Regions from separate parts of the Pseudoalteromonas sp. DL2-H2.2 genome, predicted to be linked through region 2. Evidence: predicted binding sites of a transcription regulator. Region 2 holds the regulator's gene; the other holds the start of a gene.

Region 1 (3,724 bases), on a different contig from region 2:
TGATCCATCAAGACTCCTAGTGATGCTGATGTCCATTTTTCGCGTTATGCATCTGCGCCTTTAGTGACACCACTTCAATCAACCCATAGACGCGATTGCCATCAGCAAAATATAGTGTAAGTTTACGATTTTCGCCCACTTTTAATGGTTTTGTCGGCTCAAAGGCCATCAGGTGGTAGCCGCCGGGCTTAAATTCAACCTGGCTAGCTGGCGCTATCTCAAGTTTGTCTATCTTTTGCATGCGCATCATGCCATTGACGTGGGTGTGTTCGTGGATCTCAACTCGCCCCAGCCCTTCTATTTCGGCCTTAACTAAGGTCATAGCCTGCTGGCTGGTATTGGTCAGGGTAAAATAGCCGGCGGTCGAGCTGGCTGTAGGCAGAAAGTCTCGCAGCCTGGCGTGCATCAACTGCATCGAGCCCGGTTCAGCATGGGCATGGTGTGCCGCCTCGTGGGTATGGTCCGGATGTGCCTGTGACACCCAGGGCAAAGTACACAGTAAAAAGAAGGCTAAATTTTTGATCATAAGCGCTTTCCTTGTTGAGTATAGTCCATTGACTATACCACATTAGCCTTAGTTTAACGCGCTTTCATCACCATTTCTTTACAGCCTGCTGCTGCGTTCAATTTAGCGCATAATGCCAAAAAGAGCGCAAAACAGGCGCCTTAGCACAGCGCCTGTTTATCACTCACCAACCAGCCGATTGCAACCAAAAATAACAACGGAATGGCAATCAGTACCGAGTTAAATAGCAGTGCCAATACTAGCCCAATGAGCACAACTAACATAACGCCAAGCAACCCTATGCTCAGCAAAGCCAATAAAGCAAAAACGGCGATCATAGCCACAAACAGGCTCAGCATTTCGATCCCAACCCAGCTAATATCCAGGACAATCTCAGGGACACTGAACCAGGCCAGTGGCGATGACACCCAGGACAAAGCGGATAGCATCACTAAACCAATCAGTAAGATAAATGCCGCTTTCATAGTGCCTCCTCAGGTGCGCTCCGAGAGCACAATCCAGGCGATAAAGTACGCCATCACGACCAATACCGGTGCTTTTAGTGCCAGTAAGACGGTGATCACACGGACCAGCCAGGTTGGCATATCCAGCCTGTTTGCGACATTGACACATACCCCGGCCACTTTTTTGCGCGGTTGCTGCGCTCGTGTTGTACTGTAATAAGTATCATGTTCTGTCATCAGATCTCTCCTCACTATAACTACCTTGCGGGGCCTGCGGGCACCGATATTGTTTTCACCTAAGCGGGTTGCGTTTTTTGTTTCAACTCGGCCAGGGCTTTATCTACTTGCTCTTCACGTGCCAGTGTCTCCAGCGCCTGCCATTGCGCTTGCTCTTTGCTGACCAGCTCATAACTGTCAACTTCGGCTTCGACCCGCTCAACCTTACGTTCAAGGTGTTCAAATCGACTTAAAGCGTCTGCTATCGACTGCTGACTTGCTACACTGCGTGCTTTCAGCTGGGTGGTGGCTGTGTCTTCACGGCGTGCCAGCTGCGCTTCTTTGTGGCGTAGCTGATTAAGCTTTTCAGTCAGGGTTTGCGCGTCCTGCTCCAGCTTGTCATAAGCCTGCTGTAACTGCGCCGCCTCATCTTCAATATGCTGCTGGGCTTGCTGACATTTTTGCTTTTCCAGCAACGCAGCGCGGGCCAGATCTTCGCGGTCTTTTTGCAGCGCATACTCAGCCTGCTGTTGCCACTGCTCGGCTTTTTTAGCCAGCGTCTGATTGCGGCGCGCCAGCGCTTTTTGCTCACAGATCACCTGTACCACAGTGCTGCGACATTCACTGAGCGCCTCCTCAAGCTGAGTCAGAATCTGACGCTGGTTTTTTTTCGGGTCATCTGCTTTGTCGAGCAACGCATTAAACTCGGCTTTGATTAAATCTTCGATTCGGTCGATTAAGGCCATGACAGGCTCCTTGAGTAAGCTAATGTTGATTAACTTATTCCAAGGTTTATGCCAAAAAACATTTATGAATAAAAATCAGATGGTTAAATAAAAGTATTGATTGTAGAGACAAGAGATAAAGAAAGGGGTGTGGTCAAAAAAGCACATTGTTAGCTTTTTTGACCAAAATTAGAACTACAGTTCCGGTACAAAGCTCAGCGCTTTTTCCATCACGCTGATATCGGCGCTTTTACCATGGCCATTTTCCGACAAATGACGACGGAAACCACGGGCACCCGGCTGGTTTTGGAAAATCCCCAGCATATGGCGAGCGATATGCCAAAAGTTCGCACCCTTAGACATTTCAGCCTCAATGTAGTCGTACATGCTACGGACAACCTGATGACGGGTCTGGGTAAAGGCCGGCGCACCATACAGGGCACTGTCAACCTCAGAGAGCATAAACGGATTACTGTAAGCTTCTCGGCCTATCATCACGCCATCCAGGTGTGCCAGGTGATGCTGACATTCCTCAATGGTTTTAACGCCACCATTAATACTGATATGAAGATCCGAATAATCCTGCTTGAGCTTATAGACACGAGGGTAATCCAGCGGAGGAATTTCGCGGTTTTCCTTAGGACTCAGGCCCTGCAACCAGGCCTTGCGGGCATGAATGATAAAGTCATCACAGCCGACGGCTTTTGAGGCTTCAATCAGTCGGGTCAGGAATTCATAGGAGTCCTGCTCATCAATCCCGATCCGGGTTTTCACCGTCACCGGGATAGAGACTTCGCTTTTCATCGCTGCGACACACTCAGCCACCAGCTCAGGTTCTGCCATCAGACATGCACCAAAACGACCATTTTGCACCCGATCCGACGGACAACCTACGTTGAGGTTCACTTCGTTATAGCCGTATTGCTCAGCGCGCTTTGCACATTCAGCCAGGGCTTTGGGGTCTGAGCCGCCAAGCTGCAATGCCACCGGCATTTCGTGCTCACCAAAATGCAGATAATCACCCTTACCAAAGATAATCGCGCCTGTGGTGATCATCTCAGTGTAAAGCACCGCGTGCTGAGTCAACTTACGGTGAAAAGTCCGGCAATGGCGATCAGTCCAATCCAGCATGGGCGCAACGGAAAAGCGGCGAAACGCCGGATTGCTTGTGTCTAGAGGGCTTGCGCCTGAATTATCTGTGTTTGTCATACTACCTCTGAACGCTCAAATTAACAGCTCGAAACTGCCAACAAGACTAATACCAAACTACATGCGGGCCCGTCTGTCGCAAATAGTGGGTCGCGAGTGGCCATCAATATAATACCAATTTGCTTAATTAAGTGTTCTATTTTGAGGCGAGAAAATAGGGTCGATAACAAGACAAAAATTTTGCTATTTAGTTGTTCTAAATGAGAAATTTTTAACATAGTTAGCGTCATATTTGCTCAGTCAAATTGAACAGGTATTAAGTGAAATTGGTATAGCTAAGGGGGGAATTATACACGCTGTTGTGATGAGTTTCATCCAGCGTTGACAGGGGGTGGGGTAAGCGGCCACGCCGGGCCGCTTATTGAGGGTTAACCTTCATACCCGTTCGGGTTTTGGCTTTGCCAGCGCCAGGTGTCCTGCATCATCTCATCGATGCCACGTTTCGCGCGCCAGCCTAGTTCATTCAGGGCTTTTTCAGGGGCGGCATAACACGCGGCAATGTCGCCATCGCGTCGCGGTTTTATTTCGTAATTGATTGGTTTACCTGCGGCTTTTTCAAAGGCTTTGACCATGTCCATTACCGAGTAGCCGTTGCCTGTGCCGAG
Region 2 (3,724 bases):
AATAAACAGCTGCTGGTCGCCACAGGCAGCCCAGCTGTGTTTCAGGAGCGTCAGGCCGATGGCACACTACTGAAAGCCACTGCTAAAGAAGTGCGTTATGACGTTGCAAACCGCATGTTGACGATTAAAGGCGGTGCCGAAATCAGCCAGGCGGGACAAAAGATCAGCGCCCAAACCATTGTGTACGACATGGAAAAGAAGCTGATCAGCGCACAACGTGGTGAGCAGGAACAAAACCGTGTTAGAACCATTCTTTTACCCGAAAAAGACAATACCAAGCAACCACAAGAGAAGGGTAATCCGTGAGTAAGTTAACCGCCACGGCACTGGCCAAAAGCTACAAGGGCAGGCAAGTCGTTAAGAACGTTGAATTGAGCGTTGAGGCAGGCAGTATTGTTGGTCTGCTCGGCCCTAATGGCGCGGGTAAAACCACCACCTTTTACATGATTGTCGGCTTGGTGCCCAGTGATAAGGGTAGCATTCACATTGATGATCAAGACATTACCTTGCTGCCTATGCACAGTCGGGCAAGGTTAGGCATTGGTTACCTGCCTCAAGAATCCTCTATTTTTCGTAAACTGACCGTCTATCAGAACCTGATGGCCATCTTGGAAACCCGTAAGGAGCTCAATAAAGAGCAGCGAGAAGTCATCCTCAACGAGTTGTTAGATGAATTTAATATCCAACATATTCGGGATAGCCAGGGTATGGCTTTGTCGGGTGGTGAACGTCGCCGGGTAGAAATTGCACGCGCCCTTGCGGCAGATCCAAAATTTATCTTATTGGATGAGCCTTTCGCTGGCGTTGATCCCATTTCGGTGTTAGATATAAAGAAAATTATCGAACACTTAAAAAACCGCGGCATAGGCGTGCTGATCACCGACCACAATGTACGTGAAACGCTGGACGTCTGTGAGAAAGCTTATATAGTGTCACATGGTGAACTCATAGCAGCAGGCACCCCGGAGCATGTTCTTGCCGATCAAACCGTGCGGGATGTCTACCTAGGTGAGCAATTCAGGCTATAGTTATAAGATTAGAAGTAAATAACAAAAAGGATTGTTAGAGATACATGAGGCAATCGCTACAGCTGCGCATGGGGCAGCAACTGACAATGACACCACAGCTGCAACAGGCCATTCGCCTGTTACAGTTGAGTACGCTAGATCTCCAACAAGAAATCCAAGAAGCGCTTGATAGCAACCCTTTGTTGGAAGTGGAAGAAGGTGAGTCTGAATCACATGACAATGAAACTCAGTCCAAATCGGATACTGAGTTAGAACAACACACAACCAATGATAATGACAGCTTTGAGGACTCGGCTGTCAGTGACTACGAACAAGACAGCGATGCTGCATTAAACAAAGACACAGTCAGTGACGATCTGGCAATGGACGTCACCTGGGACGAGTACATCAGTGCCGCCCCGGCAAGCAGCTCTGGCCCGATGCCAGAAGATGAAACCATCTATCAGGGCAAAACCACTGAGACGCTGCAAGAATATATGATGTGGCAACTAGAGCTCACGCCTTTCAGCCCAACTGACAGAGCCATCGCTTTGGCGATAGTGGAAGCCGTTGATGATGCTGGCCTGCTGACAATCAGCTGTGAAGACATTGTCGAGAGCATGAATCAAGACAATGACGACGAACACATAGAACTGGACGAAGTTGAAGCCGTACTGAAACGGGTGCAATTATTCGATCCCGTTGGTATTGCTGCGCGCAGCTTGCAGGAATGCTTGTGTATCCAGCTCAACCAGTTTGATCGCAACACCCCCTGGCTCACTCAAACCAAAGAAATCCTGACTGAACACATTGATTTGCTGGCTAGCCGCGATTATCGCACTTTGATGAAAAAGACCAAGCTCAAAGAAGCGGATCTGAAAGAAGTAATGACCCTGATCCACAGCCTGAATCCGAAACCTGCTGCCAGCATAGTGCAAGAAGAAGCGGACTATGTGATCCCGGATGTGTCGGTGAAAAAGGTGAAAGGACGCTGGGTTGTTGAGCTCAACCCGGACTCAATGCCAAAAATCAGAGTGAACGATCACTACGCCGCTATGTCTCGCTCCGTCAAGTCGAGCACCGATAGCCAGTTTATTCGCTCGCACCTGCAAGAGGCAAAATGGTTCATCAAGAGCCTGGAAAGTCGTAACGAAACTTTATTAAAAGTTACTAATTGCATTGTGCAGCAACAACAGGCATTCTTTGAACATGGCCCCGAGGCAATGAAGCCGATGGTACTCAATGATGTGGCCGAAATGGTCGACATGCATGAGTCCACGATTTCACGTGTCACTACGCAAAAGTATATGCACACGCCACGCGGTATCTATGAGTTGAAGTATTTCTTCTCAAGCCATGTCAGCACTGAAAACGGAGGAGAATGCTCTTCGACTGCAATCAGAGCATTGATCAAAAAGCTAATTGCCGCTGAAAACACAGCTAAGCCATTAAGTGACAGCAAAATAGCGGATGTATTGGCAGATCAAGGGATCAAAGTGGCTAGACGTACAATTGCCAAATACCGAGAGTCTTTGGCTATCCCACCGTCGAATCAGCGTAAAAGCCTGATTTAGACGTAACTACAGAAGGAAAATGCTTATGCAACTAAATTTAACTGGTCGACATGTAGAAATCACCGATTCGTTAAGAGACTATGTAACAAACAAGTTTGCGAAGCTAGAAAGGCACTTTGATCACATCAATAATGTGCATGTTATCCTAGATGTCGAAAAGCTGATCCAAAAAGCAGAAGCCACACTACATGTGAACGGGGGAGAAATCTTTGCCTCAACCGAACACCGGGATATGTATGCCGCAATAGACGGACTTATCGACAAGCTTGATCGCCAGGTGATCAAGCATAAAGAGAAGCTAACTCGACACTAATCATGAAACTAAGCTCATTGATTTCACAGGACTGCAGCAAAGCTGCGGTCCTTTTTAATAGCAAAAAACGCATTCTAGAGTACATCAGTGAACTGGCTCACAGCCAGCTTCCTGACAGTAATGCCCATGATATCCTGGACGCTTTACTGAGCCGTGAAAAACTCGGTAGTACCGGCATAGGTAAAGGGATCGCGCTGCCACATGGCCGCCTGCCTGGCATAGATAAAGTGGTCGCCATGCTGCTGGTTAACCAACAAGGCATTGCCTTTGACGCCATCGACAATCAACCCGTCGACATTTTTGTGGCACTCATCGTACCCGAGGGAGAAAATCAACAACATTTGCAGACCTTGGCAACAATCGCTGATAAACTTAAAAACAAGGTGTTTTGTAAACGAATCAGACAAGCTCACAATGATCAGGAGTTATTTGCGATAATTGAAGAGTTTGACAACTAACGGAGAGTTTCAGTGCAGCTAATTATTGTCAGTGGTCGTTCCGGCTCGGGTAAATCAGTCGCCCTTCGCGTACTGGAAGACCTGGGCTATTACTGCGCAGATAATATCCCAGTTAACCTGCTACCAGCATTAGTACGCAGCGTATCAGACAGTTATGATAAAATTGCTGTGAGCGTTGACGTACGTAACCTGCCAAAAGATCAGCAAGAGCTTGACGATATTCTAGAATACCTGCCTGGATTTGCCGAGCCCAATATTTTCTACCTAGATAGTGAAGACCAAATTCTGATCCGTCGTTTTTCCGAAACGCGTCGTCTGCATCCACTGTCGCTGGCCGATTTGTCGCTGGACAAAGCGATCAAGAAAGAAAAA

The links. Region 2 encodes sigma-54, which starts transcription at its own class of promoters, with help from an activator protein. Its sites were predicted from a motif close to GTTGGCACGNNNNTNGNNT; they were not measured.
Region 1: a site for sigma-54 is predicted at 1,969-1,987, ahead of L1285_RS10600 (PspA/IM30 family protein). Genes of this name have one in related genera too.

The regions. Positions count from the first base shown of each region.
Region 1 is NZ_JAKGBD010000005.1:155,539-159,262, reverse strand. Features, by position in the region: gene L1285_RS10620 (DUF2333 family protein) at 1-8, opposite strand, end outside; gene L1285_RS10615 (copper chaperone PCu(A)C) at 17-526, opposite strand; gene L1285_RS10610 (hypothetical protein) at 667-990, opposite strand; gene L1285_RS10605 (PspC domain-containing protein) at 1,000-1,206, opposite strand; gene L1285_RS10600 (PspA/IM30 family protein) at 1,266-1,931, opposite strand; gene dusA (tRNA dihydrouridine(20/20a) synthase DusA) at 2,106-3,119, opposite strand; gene galE (UDP-glucose 4-epimerase GalE) at 3,488-3,724, opposite strand, start outside.
Region 2 is NZ_JAKGBD010000002.1:635,306-639,029, forward strand. Features, by position in the region: gene lptA (lipopolysaccharide transport periplasmic protein LptA) at 1-306, shown strand, start outside; gene lptB (LPS export ABC transporter ATP-binding protein) at 303-1,028, shown strand; gene L1285_RS05530 (RNA polymerase factor sigma-54) at 1,073-2,581, shown strand; gene hpf (ribosome hibernation promoting factor) at 2,607-2,894, shown strand; gene L1285_RS05540 (PTS sugar transporter subunit IIA) at 2,897-3,352, shown strand; gene rapZ (RNase adapter RapZ) at 3,365-3,724, shown strand, end outside.